2 regions of the Saccharopolyspora sp. CA-218241 genome follow, and region 1 is predicted to be linked to the other one. Evidence: riboswitches for the same ligand, from Rfam matches in the RefSeq annotation. Region 1 holds a riboswitch; the other holds the start of a gene.

Region 1 (7,371 bases):
CTCGATGAGGGCGGACGTCAGCGACGTGACGAGGCGACCGTGCCACGACCGCTGCGGGGACGTCATGAAGACGAGCGCTCCGTCGATCAGCTCCGTGTGGCGCGGCGCCTCGGGAAGGTGGTCGAGGTCTTCCGCGAACCAGCCTTCCGCGCGCGGTGGGCGCATCCAGTCGGGCAGCGCGGTCATGCCACAACGGTAGCGACTCGGGGGCGCGGCGCCTACGTCGCACCGCTCAGCAGCCGGTGAGGGAGGTGGGGCGGATGGTGACCGGGCGGCGCAGGTCCATCGGGACGTGGCAGCCCGGTTCGGGGCGCAGCACCGCCAGCGGGGCGTCCGGTTCACCCGGGGGAGCGAGGGTGAGCACGGCGCGCAGGGTCCAGGCGGCCGGGGCGCGGTACTGCCAGCTCACGAGGTCGGGGGCGAACACGTCGGTGCTGGGCGTGATCGGGGCGCGGTAGGCGCTGGCGTCGTCCTCGGCGCGCAGCAGCACCACGTCGGCGCAGGTCGTCCAGTGGAAGGTGGCGGCGACGACCTCGGGCGCGCGCCTCGGTCCGAAGACGTAGAGCACCCACCGGCGGCGGCGCAGTTCGGTCAGCAGCTCGTCGACGTGCCCGGCGCGCGGATGGTCGGCCATCGCCGCCCCCTTCGACTCCGCACAGTGATTCACCGATCACGAAAGCGTGTGGAGGCGAGGTGGGTAAGGGTGTGGGAGGAAGTCCCACACGGCGGACCGTTCACCTGTTGAGCGCTCGTGGTTACTCTTGATGACCGAGCGGATACGTCTGCTGACACGATGGGGACCTTCATGGGGCGCAGGTCGGTGGCTGAAGTGGAGCTCCGCCGCGCCCTCGGGGCCTCCCTGGCCGCCTACCGCGAGGGCGTCCCGCTCAAGCAGGGCGACCTCGGCCGCCTGACCCACTACTCCCGGACCTCCATCGCGCACATCGAGGCGGGTCGGCAGTTCCCCGGCCGCGAGTTCTGGTCCACCGCCGACCGCCGGCTCGACGCGCGCGGTGCGCTGCTGGCCCACTACGACCGCGTCTGCCGGCAGGAGAAGCAGTGGAAGATCGCTGAGCTGCGGGGCGCGTCGCGGGACGGCGGGGAGCCGCCGGGGACCCCACCGCGCGACGACGATTGGCGACGTGACGACGTGAACCGCCGTGAACTGATCCGCTTGATGACGCTGACCGGCACCCTGCTCGCGATCCCGGCGTCGGCGCTGGACGCCGAGCGCGTCGCCCACGCCGCCGCCCACCCCCGGCGCCTCGACCCGGTGGTGCTCACCGAGTACGAGCGGCTCAACGCGGCGCTGTGGCGGACCTACTCCGGCACCCGGACCAAGCGCGACGTGCTGCCGCTGGCCCGCCGCCAGGTGGCGCTGCTCAAGAAGTGCCTCGACGAGCCGCAGCGCGCCGAGGACCGCCGCCGCCTGTGCCGGCTCGCCGGCGACGTGTTCCAGCTCTGCGGCGAGATCTTCTTCGACGGCGGCGGGTACGCCGACGCGGCGCACTGCTACTCCATCGCCGCGCACGCCAGCAAGGAGGCCCGGGAGTACGACCTGTGGGCCTGCGCGATGACCCGGCACGCCTTCATCAGCATCTACGAGCGGGAGCACCGCAGCGCCGTGCCGCTGCTCGACGGCGCGGCCCGGCTGGCCGAGCGCGGGGATCCGGGGCGCGCCACCCGGTACTGGGTGGCCGCGGTGCGGGCCCAGGCCAGCGCCGGGCTGGGCGAGCTCGCGGCGTGCCGCCGCGCCCTGGACGAGGCCGAGGAGGTGGTGCACCTGCCCGCGCCCGAGCACACCGGCTGGTTGCGGTTCGAGAGCTCCCGGCTCGACGGCGAGCGCGCCTCCTGCTTCGTCGCGCTGGGGCGGCCGGACCTGGCGGAGGGGCCGCTCCACGCGCTGCTGCGGGCCGACATCTCGACCCGGCGCCGCGGCGGCGTGCTCACCGACCTGGCGGTGGTCGGGGCGCAGCGCCGCGACGTCGACCAGCTGCTGCTGCACGGCGCCGCCGCGCTCGACACCGTCCGCCAGACCGCCTCGGCCGGCTACGTCGGCCGCAAGCTCGACGACCTGCGCGGTCGGCTGGTGCCGTTCCTGGGCAACCGGCACGTGCGCTTCCTCGACGAGCAGATCCGGGCGGTCACGGCAGCCGCGCCCGAGCAGTGACACCGAGAGGAGCAGTCGTGGACGGAGGGAAGGTCTTCCGGGAGGCCTGGATCGCCGGGGTGCGCGCGCACTACCCGGGCGAGCCGAAACCGGGCTACGTCGTGCCGTGGGAGGACACGCCGACGTGGGAGCGGGAGAGCGCCGCGGCAGTGTTCGGCCAGGTGCGCGACTTCCTGCGCGCCACCGGTGGTGCGGCATCCCGGCTCACCCGGGAGCAGAAGGGGCGGTTCGTCGCGCTGTGCTGGACCGGCCAGATCTACCGGCACGTCCCCGATCCCAAGCCGTCCTACGTGGCCGACTGGGCGGATCTGCCGGAGTGGCAGCGGGAAACCGACTCCGACATCTTCGAGCGCATCGAGCGCGAGGTCAGCTCGCCGGGTTCGTGAGCAGGTAGCGCAGCAGCAGCGTGTCGTCCTCGGCCAGCACCGAGGCCAGGTGCAGGCGCTCGGGTTCCAGGTGCATCCCGCTGGCGATGCGGCCCGCCGTGCCCGACACCAGCAGCGGGGACAGCGTGAGCCGCAGCTCGTCGACCACCCCGGCCCGCAGCATCGCGCCGAACAGCTCCGGCCCGCCGTCGCAGTGGATCCGGCCCAGCCCGCGCGCGGCCAGCGCGTCGACCGCGCCCACCAGGTCCACTTCGCCGTCGCCGAGGAGCTCGACCTCGGCGCCCGCCTCGGCCCAGGCCCGCCGCCGCTCGGCGGGGGCGGCCGAGCAGGTCAGCACGATGGTCGGGGTCAGCACGTCGGTGAGCACCGGCGGCGCGGGCGGCAGCGACTGGCCGGAGGTGACGATGGCGATCGGCGGCACCGGCGCCAGCCCGTGCCGGGCGCGCAGCTCGGCGACCTCGGCGCTGGGCTTGACCCCGGTGAACTCCTCGGTGATGGCCGTGCTGGACCCCACCAGCACCACGTCGGCCAGGTTGCTGCCCAGCGGGTAGACCTCGCGGTCCACCGGGTTGGACAGGCCCCGGGAACGCCCGGAGATGTGCACCGCGCCGTCCGCGCTGGACACGAAGTTCACCGCGACCCACTTCTCGCGGTCCGGGTAGCCGTAGAGGCGTTCGAGCTCGTGCTGGTCCACTTCGCCCGCCGCTTCCGGCGGCCAGATCCGGTGCATCGCGCAATCCCCTGGGTCGGTGTCGCATTCCCCCGCGCCGGCGGGCGACGGGGCGAGCCTACCCGCGCGCGGCCCGCGGACCACCGGCCCGCGCGGACGTGTCCGCCGTCACGTCCGGCTGCTACCGTCGGTGGGGTGACCGCGTCCGCGAAACCGGTGCTGGTGATCGGCGCCGGGGTGCAGGGATTGACCTCGGCGGTGGTGCTCGCCGAGCAGGGCCGGGCCGTGCGGATCCGGACCGCCGAACGGCCGGGGGAGACCACCTCGGCGGCGGCCGGGGCGCTGTGGGGACCGGCGCTGCTGCGCCCCGCCGACAAGGTGCTGCACTGGGTCACCCGCTCGCACGCCGAGTTCACCGCGCTGGCCCGCGACGAGCGCACCGGGGTCCGGCTGGTGCCCGGCCGGATGGCCGCCCGCCACCCGCTCGGCGAGGCGCTGCCGCCGGAGGTGCACCTGATCCCGGACCTGCGCCGCTGCGACCGGGAGGAACTGCCCGCCGGGTTCGTCGACGGCTACGCGGGCACCCTGCCGCTGATCGACATGCCCGGCTACCTCGCCTACCTCGTCGAACGGTTCCGCGCGGCGGGCGGTGAGATCGTCCTCAGCGGCGTGCCGTCGCTGGCCGACGCGACGGCCGAGGCCGACGTCGTGGTCAACTGCACCGGCGTCGGCGCCCGCGAGCTGGTCGGCGACCCCGGCGTCCAGCCGGTGTGGGGCCAGCAGGTCGTGGTCCGCAACCCCGGCGTGCAGGACTACTTCATCGAGCTCTCCCGCGGCGGCGAGTTCGTCTCCTGGATGCCGCACGCCGACCGCCTGGTCCTCGGCGGGATCGCCGTCGACGGCGAGTGGAGCAGGGCCCCGCGCCCCGACGTCGGCGCCGCGATCCTGCACCGCTGCGCCGAGGTCGAACCCCGCCTGGCCGACGTCGAGGTCTCCGGTGACGTCGTCGGTCTCCGGCCCGGTCGCGAGCGGGTGCGGGTCGAGGCCGAGGAGTTCAACGGCGCCAGGGTGGTGCACGACTACGGGCACGGCGGCAGCGGGGTCGCCCTCTCCTGGGGCTGCGCCTTCGAGGTCGCCGAGCTCATCGGCTGACCCCAGGCCGCCCACGCAAGCGCCGAACCCGCCAGCCTCACCCGGCCACCGTCAGGCAAGCGGCGAAGCCGCTTCCGCTCTGCCCCACCCTCGCCACCGGCACCGCCGCGGGTTCTCAGCGGTCTTCTCGCGAGGACGCCCTGACGCTGTGTACGTGGTTGTACATGAGGAAGGGCGCCCGGAGCGAGAAGGCCGCTGAGGTTCCGCCACCGGCACCGCTACGCAAGCCAAAAAACTAACCAAGCTCATCCGCAACCGCGTCGATCTCTTGGGCTAGCGAGGTGTCCTTCGCGGTCAGCCCACCCGCGGAGTGGGTGGTGCAGGAGAAGGTGACCGTGCGGTAGCGGATGTCGATGTCCGGGTGGTGGTTCTCCGTCTCGGCGATCTCGGCGACCCGGGTGACCGCCTGGATGGCCACCGGGAAGCTCGGGAACCGGATCTCGCGGACGAGCGCCTGGTCGGCCTGGCGCCACTCCGGCAGGTGCTGCAGCGCCTCGGCGACCTGGGCGTCGGTGAGCAGTTCCGTCATGGCCCCATGGTGGCGCGTGCCGCCGCCGATCGCGAGGTCCCGCGCCGTGCGGGTTGATCGCCGGATGCGGGCACGTAGACTCCGGGGTGCCACGGGAGTCCAGCGCGCTGGGCTGAGAGGAGGGGCGAGCCCCTCGACCGTCCGCACCTGAACCGGATCATGCCGGCGCAGGGAGGCGAGCGATCAGCCTGCTGCCGCGCGTGCGCATCGGGAGGATCGTTGAAACGTTCACGGCTGCTGGCCGGTGCGACCGCGCTGGTCGCGCTCACCACGGGGTGCTCGCTGATCGGGGGCGAGGAGTCCGCGGGGCGCTCGGTCACGCTGGTCACCCACGACTCCTTCGCCGTCGACGAGGCGCTGCTGGCGCGGTTCGAACGCGAGTCCGGCATCGACGTGCGGGTGGTGCCCAGCGGTGACGCCGGGGAGCTCACCAACGAGCTGGTGCTGACCAAGGACGCGCCGATCGGCGACGTGGCCTACGGCGTCGATTCCACCTTCGCCTCCCGCGCGCTGCGCGCGGACGTGTTCGCGCCACACCCCACCACCGCCACCGGCCCGGAGCGCTACGCGCTGGGCGACGGGCAGCGGCTCACCGCCGTGGACGTGGCCGACGTGTGCGTCAACGTCGACACCGGGTGGTTCGCCGAGCGCGGCATCCCGGCGCCCGCGACGCTGCGCGACCTCACCGACCCGCGCTACCGCGACCTGTTCGCGGTGCCCGACCCGTCCACGTCCTCGCCCGGGCTGGCGTTCCTGCTGGCCACCGTCGCCGAGTTCGGCGAGGACGGGTGGGCCGACTACTGGCGCGCGCTGATGGCCAACGGCGCGAAGCTCTCCTCCGGCTGGGAGGAGGCCTACGGGCAGGACTTCTCCGGGTCGACCGGGCAGGGACCGCGCCCGATCGTGCTGTCCTACGCCTCCTCCCCGGCCGCCGAGGTCCGCCCGGACGGGACGCCGCGCACGAAGGCGCTGCTGGACACCTGCTACCGGCAGGTCGAGTACGCCGGGGTGCTGCGCGGCACCGACGATCCCGACGCCGCCGGTCAGGTGGTGGACTTCCTGCTCTCGCCGGAGTTCCAGGCCCAGGTCGCCGAGCGGATGTACGTCTACCCGGCGGTGACCGGCGTGCCGCTGCCGGACGGCTGGCAGCGCACCGCCCCGCTGCCGGAGCGCTCCGCCGAGCTGCCGCCCGAGCAGGTCGAGCGCAACCGGGACCGCTGGGTGCGGGAGTGGCGGGAGGTCGTGCGCGGGTGATGCGGCGCGTCGCCCTCGGGGTCGTCGGTGCGGGCGTGCTCGGCTTCCTCGGGGTGTTCTTCCTGTGGCCGGTGGTGGCCATCGTCGGCCGCGGCCTGGGCGCGGGCGGCTTCGCCGACGTGCTGGTCGAGCCGGGGACGTGGCGGCTGGTCGCGTTCACCTTCGGCCAGGCCGCCGCGGCCACCGCGGTCGCGCTGCTCGCCGGGCTCCCGGTCGCCTACCTGCTGGCCCGCTTGGCGGTGCCGGGCAAACCGGTGCTGCGGGCGCTGATCGCGGTGCCGTTCGTGCTGCCGACGATCGTGGTCGGGATGGCGTTCCGCGCGGTGCTGGGCGCCGACGCCGGGGTGTGGGCGATCGTGCTGGCCAACGCGTTCTTCAACGTCGCCGTGGTGGCCCGCACCGTCGGCGGGCTCTGGGCGCACCTGGACCGCCGCGCCGAGGACGCCGCCCGAAGCCTGGGCGCCTCCCGGTTGCGGGCCTTCGGCTCGGTGACGCTGCCCGCGCTGATGCCCGCGCTCGGGTCCGCGGCGGCGGTGGTGTTCCTGTTCTGCGCCACCAGCTTCGGCGTGGTGCTGGTGCTGGGCGGTGGCCGGTACCGAACCCTGGAGACCGAGATCTACCTGCGCACCGTGCAGCTGCTCGACCTGTCCGGGGCCGCCGCGCTGTCGCTGCTCCAGGTCGCCGCGGTGCTGGCCGCGCTGCTGCTGGCGGCGGTGGCCCGGCGCAGGCGGGAGGCGGCGCTGCGGCTGCGCGCCGCCGAGGAGACGACCCGGCCGCCGCGCGGGGCGGAGTGGCTGGTCGTCGGACTCACCGGGCTCGTCGTCGCCGGGCTGCTCACGCCGATCGTCGGGCTGCTGCTGCGCTCGGTGTCGGGCCGGGACGGGTGGAGCCTTGCCGGGTGGCGCGGCCTGCTCGGCACCGGCGAGGACGGCACGTTGCAGGTCAGCGGCCTGGAGGCGGCGCTGAACTCGGTGCGCGCGGCGTTCGACGCCACCTGCCTGGCGCTGCTGGTCGGGCTGCTGGCCGCGGCGGTGCTGGTCGCCGCGCGCCGCCGGTTCGCCGAGGTGCTCGACGCCGCGCTGATGCTGCCGCTGGGGGTGTCGGCGGTGACCCTGGGGTTCGGGTACCTGATCACGCTGCACCTGCTGCCCGGCGACCTGCGGACCTCGCCGCTGCTGGTGCCGTTCGCGCAGGCGCTGGTGGTGACGCC
Region 2 (7,371 bases), 340 kb from region 1:
GGCGCCGAGCACCGTGGTCAGCACCCCCGTCGGCACCTCCAGCGCGGCCCGCGCCCCGAGCACCGCGCGCAGCAGCACGTCGGCGCCCAGCACCAGCACCGCGCCGGTCGCGGCGGAGACGAGGATCAGCGCGGCGTGCCGGTGCAGTCCCGGCACCGCGCCGGACAGCAGCCGCACCAGCGCGGGCGCGGCGAGCCCGACGAAGCCGATCGGACCGGCCAGCGTCACCGCCGCGGCCGCCGCCAGCACCGCGAGCACCACGGCGGCCGACCGGACCAGGCCCACCGGCACGCCCAGCGTGCGCGCGTGGTCCTCGCCGAGGTGCAGCACGTCCAGCCGCCGGGCCAGCAGCATCAGCAGCACCACCACGACGCCGAGCACCGGACCGAGCGCGCGCACCCCGTCGAGCCCGTTCTGGCCCAGCGAGCCGGCGCCCCACTCGTAGAGCCCCTGGGTCTCCTGCGGGAACAGCAGCAGGAGCATCTGGGTGACCGAGGTCATGGCGAGCGCGATCGCGGTGCCCGCGAGCACCAGCCGGACCACGCCGGTGCCGCCACTGCCCGCCAGGGCCAGCACCAGGGCGGCGGCCGCCAGCCCACCGGCGAACGCGATCCCGGCCGCGCCCAGCAGCGGGATCTGGAAGCCGAAGGCGGTGACCGCGACGACCGCCAGGTGCGCACCCGCGTTCACCGCCAGCGTGTCCGGGGAGGCCATGACGTTGCGCGCCACCGACTGCAGCACGGCGCCCGCGACGCCGAGCGCCGCGCCGACCAGCAGCGCGGCCAGCAACCGGGGCAACCGGGACTCCACGACCACCGCCGCGGTGTCCTCTGCCCCGGCGCCGAGGGCCAGCCGGACGAGCGCGGCGAAGTCCACGCCCGAGGTCCCCTGCGCCAGGTGCGCCGCGGCCAGCGCGACCAGGAGCGCGGCGAGCCCGACCGCCACCAGCAGCAGCCGGCCGCGGCGGCGCCGGACCCGACCGGGAACCGGCGGCGCGGGGCTATCCGCGGAGCGCGTCGACGGCGGCATCGGCGTACTGCACCATGGACTTCGGCCCGCCGAACATCCACAGGCCGTCCGGGAACCGGTGGACCGCACCGCGCTGCACGAACGGCAGTCCGCGCCAGATCGCGTTGTCCGCGAGCACCTCGGCGTAGGGGTCCCCGAGCGAGCCGTTGGCGAGGTACCAGAACCGCACGTCGGGCAACCGGGTGAGCCCCTCGACGTCGGTCTGCGCCAAGCCGTACCGGGGGTCGCCCCGCATCGGCCACGGGTTGCGCAGACCGATGCGCTCGAACACCGCGGAGACCAGCGATCCCCCGGTGAAGGGGCGGATGGTGACCGAGCCGGAGTTCACGTAGGCGTCGGAGAACGCGACCTGGTCACCGGCCGCGCCGAGCCGCTCGACCTCCGCCTTCGCCGCGGCGAGCCCGTCGTCGAACTCGGCCCGCAGCGCGGCGGCGGCCGGTTCGGTCCCGGTCGCCTTCGCGATCATGCCCACGTCGGAGAACAGCGAGCCGATGGGGTCCGCGGCGTTGCCGCCCTCGATGACCAGCACGGGAACCCGGGACTCGATCTGGCGCAGCGCCCCCTCGGGCAGCCCGGCGGTGACCACCACCAGGTCCAGGCCCAACGAGCTGATCGCGTCGATGCTCGGCTCGCCCCGGGTGCCGATGTCGCGCACGGAATCGTCCAGCGGCGCGGCGCTCACCCACTGCTCGTAGCCCTCCGGGTCTGCGACTCCCACCGGCATGACGCCGAGCGAGACCAGCTCCTCCACGCCGTTCCACTCGGTGGCGGCGACCCGCTTCGCGGGACCGTCGAGCTCGACGGCCTTCCCGCGCGAGTCGACGACCGTGATGGGCTGCCCGCCGTCGGCGACGGCATCGCCGCCGACGGGGTCCTCCGTGGTGCCGCAACCGGCCACGAGCAGCACGGCCGCGGCGATACCGGTGATCACGCGGGGAAATCGCATTTCTCTCCTGTTCACTGGCGCGACCGGTCCCCGGCCGACGCGGAGCGCCGTCCGCCGCCGTTGAAGCGGCCGAGGGCGCGGGTCCGGATGCTCCCGTCACCGGGGTCGATCCCGACCTCGATCCGGGTGCCGTAGGCGCGGGTGAGGTTCGCGGTGGTCAGCACCTCGGCCGGAGCGCCCTCCGCGGTGACCCGGCCGCCCTCCAGCAGCAGCATCCGGTCGGCGACGGCGGCGGCCTGGTCGAGGTCGTGCAGCACCACGCCGACGCCGACATCGTGCTGGTCGACGAGGTCGCGGACCACGTCGAGGATCTCGACCTGGTAGCGCAGGTCGAGGAAGGTCGTCGGCTCGTCGAGCAGCAGCAGCGCGGTGTCCTGGGCCAAGCAGCTCGCCAGCCACACCCGCTGCGCCTGGCCGCCGGAAAGCGCCTGCACCGGGCGGTCCGCGAGCGCGGTGAGCCCGGTCAGCTCCATCGCGCGGGCCACGGCGGCGGGCCCCTCCGGGTCGCGTCCGCCCCAGCGGGAGCGGTGCGGGTGGCGGCCGAACTCGACCAGCTCGCGCACCGAGAGCCCGCCGGGGACCGCGCGCTGCTGGGACAGCAGCGTGATCCGGCGCGCGAGTTCCCGGCTGGACAGGGCGCGCAGCTCGGTGCCGTCGGCGAAGGCGACCTCCCCCGCGGCGGGCGGGTGCAGCCGGGCGAGCGCGCGCAGCAGCGTGGACTTGCCGCTGCCGTTCGGCCCGATCAGGGCGGTGACCGATCCGGGGGCGAGCGCGAGCGAGGCGGCATGCACCACGACGTCGCGGCCGTAGGCGACGTCGATCTCGCGGGCGGTGACCCCGACCGGGTGAGGCGCGAACACCCGATCACAATAAGGCGAGCCTAGCCTAATTCCTAACGCCGGTGGTACACCGCACACCGCACCACCGGCACGCGCCCCTCTCACCCGTTCGTGAGCTGAGTGAGGGGCCGCCCGCCCCTTCCCCGAGTAAGGGGTCATTTCAGGATGCGGCGGAGCCGCATGCGGTGAGGCACGCAACCGGCACCGCGGCGGGTTCTCAGCGGTCTTCTCGCGAGGACAGCGCCTACGCCGTGTACGAAGTGGGTACATCAGGAGGCGATCGGCGCAGCGAGAAGACCGCTGAGGTTCCGCCACCCGCACCGCCACGCAAGCCATTGGCGAAAGCGGTCCTCACTTGGACAAGGGTGCCCCTCACCTCACGCCACGATCACTTGGCGAAAGCGGTCCTCAGGCCCGCCAGCGGGCGGTGGGCCACTCCTCCTTCTCCCAGGCGCTGTTCCAGAACAGCCACTCGTACTCGGTGGCCCGCTGGAACGCCGCGAACATCGCGTCCCGGGTCTCCCCGGTCGCCCCGGCGGCGAGCCGGTCGGTGAGGTCGCGGGCGGCGAGCACCGCCTCGGCGAACTCGTCGTCGGCGTAGGTCTCGATCCAGGCCCGGTACGGGTGGCCGGTGAGGTCGCCGGTGGCCTCCAGGATGGTGCTGCCGACGTGCTGGTAGACCCAGAAGCACGGCAGCAGCGCGGCCACCAGCACCGGGTAGGGCTCGGTCAGCGCGCACGCGCGCAGGTAGGAGATGTAGGCCAGCGCCGACGGCGGGGTCTCCACGCCCTCCACCTCGGCGGCGGTGAGGCCGAACTCCTCGACGTACCCGGCGTGCAACCGGCGCTCCTCGACCAGCGCGCCCTGGGCGGCCCCGGACAGGAACGCGGCGTCGGCGGGATCACCGGCGCGGCTGGCCGCCGCGGCCAGCGCCTGCGCGAAACCGACGAGGTAGCGCGCGTCCTGCACGACGTACTGGGCGAACCGGTCGCGGTCCAGCGTGGCGTCGGCCAGCGCGGCGTTGAAGGGGTGCTCGACGATCGCCTGCTGGAGCGCCGCGGTGCGGGACCAGGCGCGGGCGCAGAAGCCGTCGGCGGGCGGGGGCGGCAGGGTGCTCATGGTGGTCCTCTCGGTCGGGGCGGATCGGGGGGGCGGCCGGTCACCACCAGCGGTGGAAGTGGTGCACCGGACCGTGGCCGCGGCCCACGTCGAGCCGATCGGCGGCGCGCAGCGCCGAGGTCAGGTACTCCTTGGCCTCCCGCACCGCGGTGAACCAGTCCGCGCGCTGCGGGCGCAGCGCCGCGATGGCCGCCGACAGCGTGCAGCCGGTGCCGTGGTCGTTGCGGGTGCGCACCCGGTCCCCGCTGAGCTCGCGGGTCCCGCCGTCCCCCAGGAACAGGTCCACACTGGACTCGTCGGCGAGGTGACCGCCCTTGAGCAGCACCTGCTTGGCGCCCAGCCCGGCCAGCCGCGCCGCCTGGTCGGCCATGCCCGCCACCGCGCCGAGCTCGGGCTCGCCGAGCAGGTCGGCGGCCTCCGGCAGGTTCGGGGTGATCAGGTCGACGCGGGGCAGCAGTTCCTCGCGCAGCACCCCCACCGCGTCCGGCGCCAGCAGCCGGTCACCGCTCTTGGCGACCATGACCGGGTCCAGCACCACCACCGGCGGCGCGTACCGGTCCAGCACCTCGACGACCGCGCGGATCACCCCCGCGCCGCCGAGCATCCCGATCTTGACCGCGTCCACCCGCACGTCGTCGAGCAGCGTGTCGAGCTGGGTCCGGACGAACTCCGGCGGCACCTCGTGGACCTCGGCGACACCGGTGGTGGTCTGGGCGACCAGCGCGGTGATCACGGACATGCCGTAGGCGCCGTGCGCGGAGAAGGCCTTGAGGTCGGCCTGGACACCGGCACCGCCGCTGGGGTCGGTGCCTGCGATGGTCAGCACGTTGGGAATCACGACGTCCCTCCGCTAGTGCTAGCTAGGTCAGGTTCAACGGGTGTGTTCTCAGCCCTGCCGGGCACCCCGCGTCACGGATCACACTAACCACCCGGGAGCGCCGTGACCACACCCGCAGGTCGGCGGGGCCGATGGGGCGGGTGAGGCCGGAGGCGACGGATTTCACAGCCCGCTTCGACCACCGCCCGCCGAAGCGCCCCTGGGCACCGGACTAAAATGGGTGACGATGGAGACCACGACCGACGCCCCGAGCTTTGCCCGTTCCCGGCGCCCGCAACGCCAGGCCGACCCCGCGGAGATCTGGGGTCCGCTGCCGAGCCTGACCGACGCCGCGGTGGCCGCGGCCGGTTCCGGGACCGTGGCCATCAACCGCGCGTTCGACCGCAACAGCCGCCAGCGCGGCAAGGCGCTGCGCGACCTGCTGGACGAGCGGGGCGTCACCGCCGTGGAGGTGACCGCGGCATCCGGTGCGGAGCTGCCCGCCACCGAGTCCCCGATCACCGCCGTGGTGAACCTGACCGGTGCCGGGTCCTGGCAGCCCTACCGGTTGGCGGCCAAGGCGCAGGCCCCGGTGCTCACCCCCAAGCCGGTCGACGGTCCGGCCGACGAGGTCTCCCGCAACGTGATCGCGATGGCGGCCGAGGACGGGCGCCGCGACGTCGCGCTGTCCCACGTCGCGCTGCGGTCGGAGTGCCCGGCCGAGAGCACGCTGACCGTGGAGCACGACGGCGAGGCGCTGTCGGTGCCCGGCGGCTGGGTCAGCCTCACCGTGACCGACGAGGGCCTGCGCATCGAGGTCGGCGGCACCGGGGAGGAGCCCCGGACCCTGACCACCCGGCAGGCCCGCGTGGAGGCGTTCGGGGCCCGGCACCTGCTGGTGCGCGACGAGCTCCCGATCGCCGACTTCGAGGACCGCTCGCTGACCCTGACCGCCGAGGCGGGCGGCCTGGTCGTCCGCCCGGTCTGAGCGGGGTCGTCCATCCCCCGGACGGTCGATCCGCGCGCCCGGGAGCCTTCGGCGTCATGTGCCCGCACCCGCCGCGTCCCATGATGGGACGACGTTCGACGGATGCGGGGGATGCTGGTGAAGACCGCGAAGAAGTGGCACGTGACCTGTCGCGACGTGGCCGGCCGCAGGCGGGACATGTCCGTGTTCGTCGAGCGGGGCGAGGTGGTGGTGGTCTCCCCGCCGGGAGATGCCGCGGTGCTCTCCCCGCTGGAGGTCGGCCGGTTGCGGGCCGCGCTGCGGGACGCCGTCGTGCTCGCCGCGGACGAGGACGGCTGAGCGCTCGGGCCTTCCCGCCCGGAACGCGAACGGGCATCATCTACTCCCGGGTAACTCGTACCGAGAGGGTGGATGCGTGAACGTGGTGCTGCGCCGGTCCGCCGGCCTCCTGGAACGGCTGCTCGCCCCGCTGAACACGATCGGCGTGCTGGTCCGGCAGGGCGTCGTGCGCCCCATGCGGCCGGACAAGCTGCTGCGCATCGCGCTGGCCTGGCGGCGCTGGGGCATCACCCCGCCACTGGGCTTCGCGGTCGGCGCCATCCGGCACCCGGACCGCCCGGCGATCATCGACGAGCGCGGGGCGCTCAGCTACGCCGAGGTCTCCCAGCGCACCACCAGGCTGGCCCACTCGCTGCGCGCCCGGCTCGCGCCCGGCACCCGCCTCGGGGTGCTCTGCCGCAACCACCACGGGCCGATCGAGGCGATGGTCGCGGCCGGCAAGCTCGGCGTCGACGTGGTGCTGCTCAACACCGGGCTGCCCACCGAGCAGGTCGCCGAGGTGGTGCGCGCCCAGCAGGTCGGCGTGCTGCTGGTGGACGGCGAGTTCACCCACCACCTCGACGCGCTGCCCGAGGACCTCGACGTGGTGCTGGCCTGGACCGACGGCACCACCCGCCACTCCACGGTCGAGCACCTGGTGGCCACCGGCTCGACCCGGGTGCTGCCCCGGCCCGGCAGGCGCTCCCGGCTGGTCGTGCTCACCTCCGGCACCACCGGCACCCCGAAGGGCGCGCGGCGGCCCGAACCGCCGGGCCTGGCCCCCGTCGCGACGATCCTGTCCCGGGTCCCGCTGCGCGCGGGCGAGCGGATGCTGGTCGGCGCACCGCTGTTCCACACCTGGGGCCTCGCCGCCTTCCAGCTCGCCTCGGTGCTGGGCGCGACGATGGTGCTGCGCCGCAAGTTCGACCCGGAGCAGGCGCTGGGCGCGGTGCACCGGCACCGCTGCACGTCGATGTTCGCCGTGCCGGTGATGCTCCAGCGCATCCTCGACCTGCCCGAGCGCGACTACGACCACGGCGCGCTGCGGATCGTGGCCAGCAGCGGTTCGGCGCTGCCCGCCGACCTCGCCGAGCGGTTCCGGGAGCGGTTCGGACCGGTGCTACACAACCTCTACGGCTCCACCGAGGCCTCCTGGGTGAGCATCGCCACACCGGAGGACCTGCGCGCCGCCCCCGGCACCGCGGGACGTCCGCCGCGCGGGACCACCGTGCGCCTCCTCGACGAGGACGGCCGACCGGTGCGCCGCGGCCGGACCGGCCGGATCTTCGCGGGCAACGACATGCTCTTCGAGGGCTACACCCACGGCGGGAGCAAG

The links. A riboswitch is a leader RNA that binds a small molecule or an ion and turns the genes downstream of it on or off. The one in region 1 is predicted to bind thiamine pyrophosphate.
Region 2: it holds a riboswitch for thiamine pyrophosphate, as region 1 does, so the genes downstream of both, thiD (bifunctional hydroxymethylpyrimidine kinase/phosphomethylpyrimidine kinase) here and ACQP0T_RS04535 (thiamine ABC transporter substrate-binding protein) in region 1, are expected to answer to the same signal.

What each region holds. Positions count from the first base shown of each region.
Region 1 covers NZ_CP191860.1:899,738-907,108, forward strand. The annotation lists gene ACQP0T_RS04500 (Uma2 family endonuclease) at 1-186, opposite strand, end outside; gene ACQP0T_RS04505 (hypothetical protein) at 233-634, opposite strand; gene ACQP0T_RS04510 (helix-turn-helix domain-containing protein) at 794-2,170, shown strand; gene ACQP0T_RS04515 (hypothetical protein) at 2,188-2,556, shown strand; gene ACQP0T_RS04520 (pyrimidine reductase family protein) at 2,537-3,286, opposite strand; gene ACQP0T_RS04525 (FAD-dependent oxidoreductase) at 3,422-4,378, shown strand; gene ACQP0T_RS04530 (4a-hydroxytetrahydrobiopterin dehydratase) at 4,614-4,907, opposite strand; TPP riboswitch at 4,989-5,098, shown strand; gene ACQP0T_RS04535 (thiamine ABC transporter substrate-binding protein) at 5,127-6,161, shown strand; partial or broken gene ACQP0T_RS04540 (ABC transporter permease) at 6,161-7,371, shown strand, end outside.
Region 2 covers NZ_CP191860.1:1,242,063-1,249,433, reverse strand. The annotation lists gene ACQP0T_RS06215 (iron ABC transporter permease) at 1-1,029, opposite strand, end outside; gene ACQP0T_RS06210 (ABC transporter substrate-binding protein) at 1,001-1,975, opposite strand; gene ACQP0T_RS06205 (ABC transporter ATP-binding protein) at 1,987-2,835, opposite strand; gene tenA (thiaminase II) at 3,223-3,933, opposite strand; gene thiD (bifunctional hydroxymethylpyrimidine kinase/phosphomethylpyrimidine kinase) at 3,974-4,771, opposite strand; TPP riboswitch at 4,759-4,850, opposite strand; gene ACQP0T_RS06190 (hypothetical protein) at 4,998-5,738, shown strand; gene ACQP0T_RS06185 (hypothetical protein) at 5,850-6,056, shown strand; gene ACQP0T_RS06180 (AMP-binding protein) at 6,133-7,371, shown strand, end outside.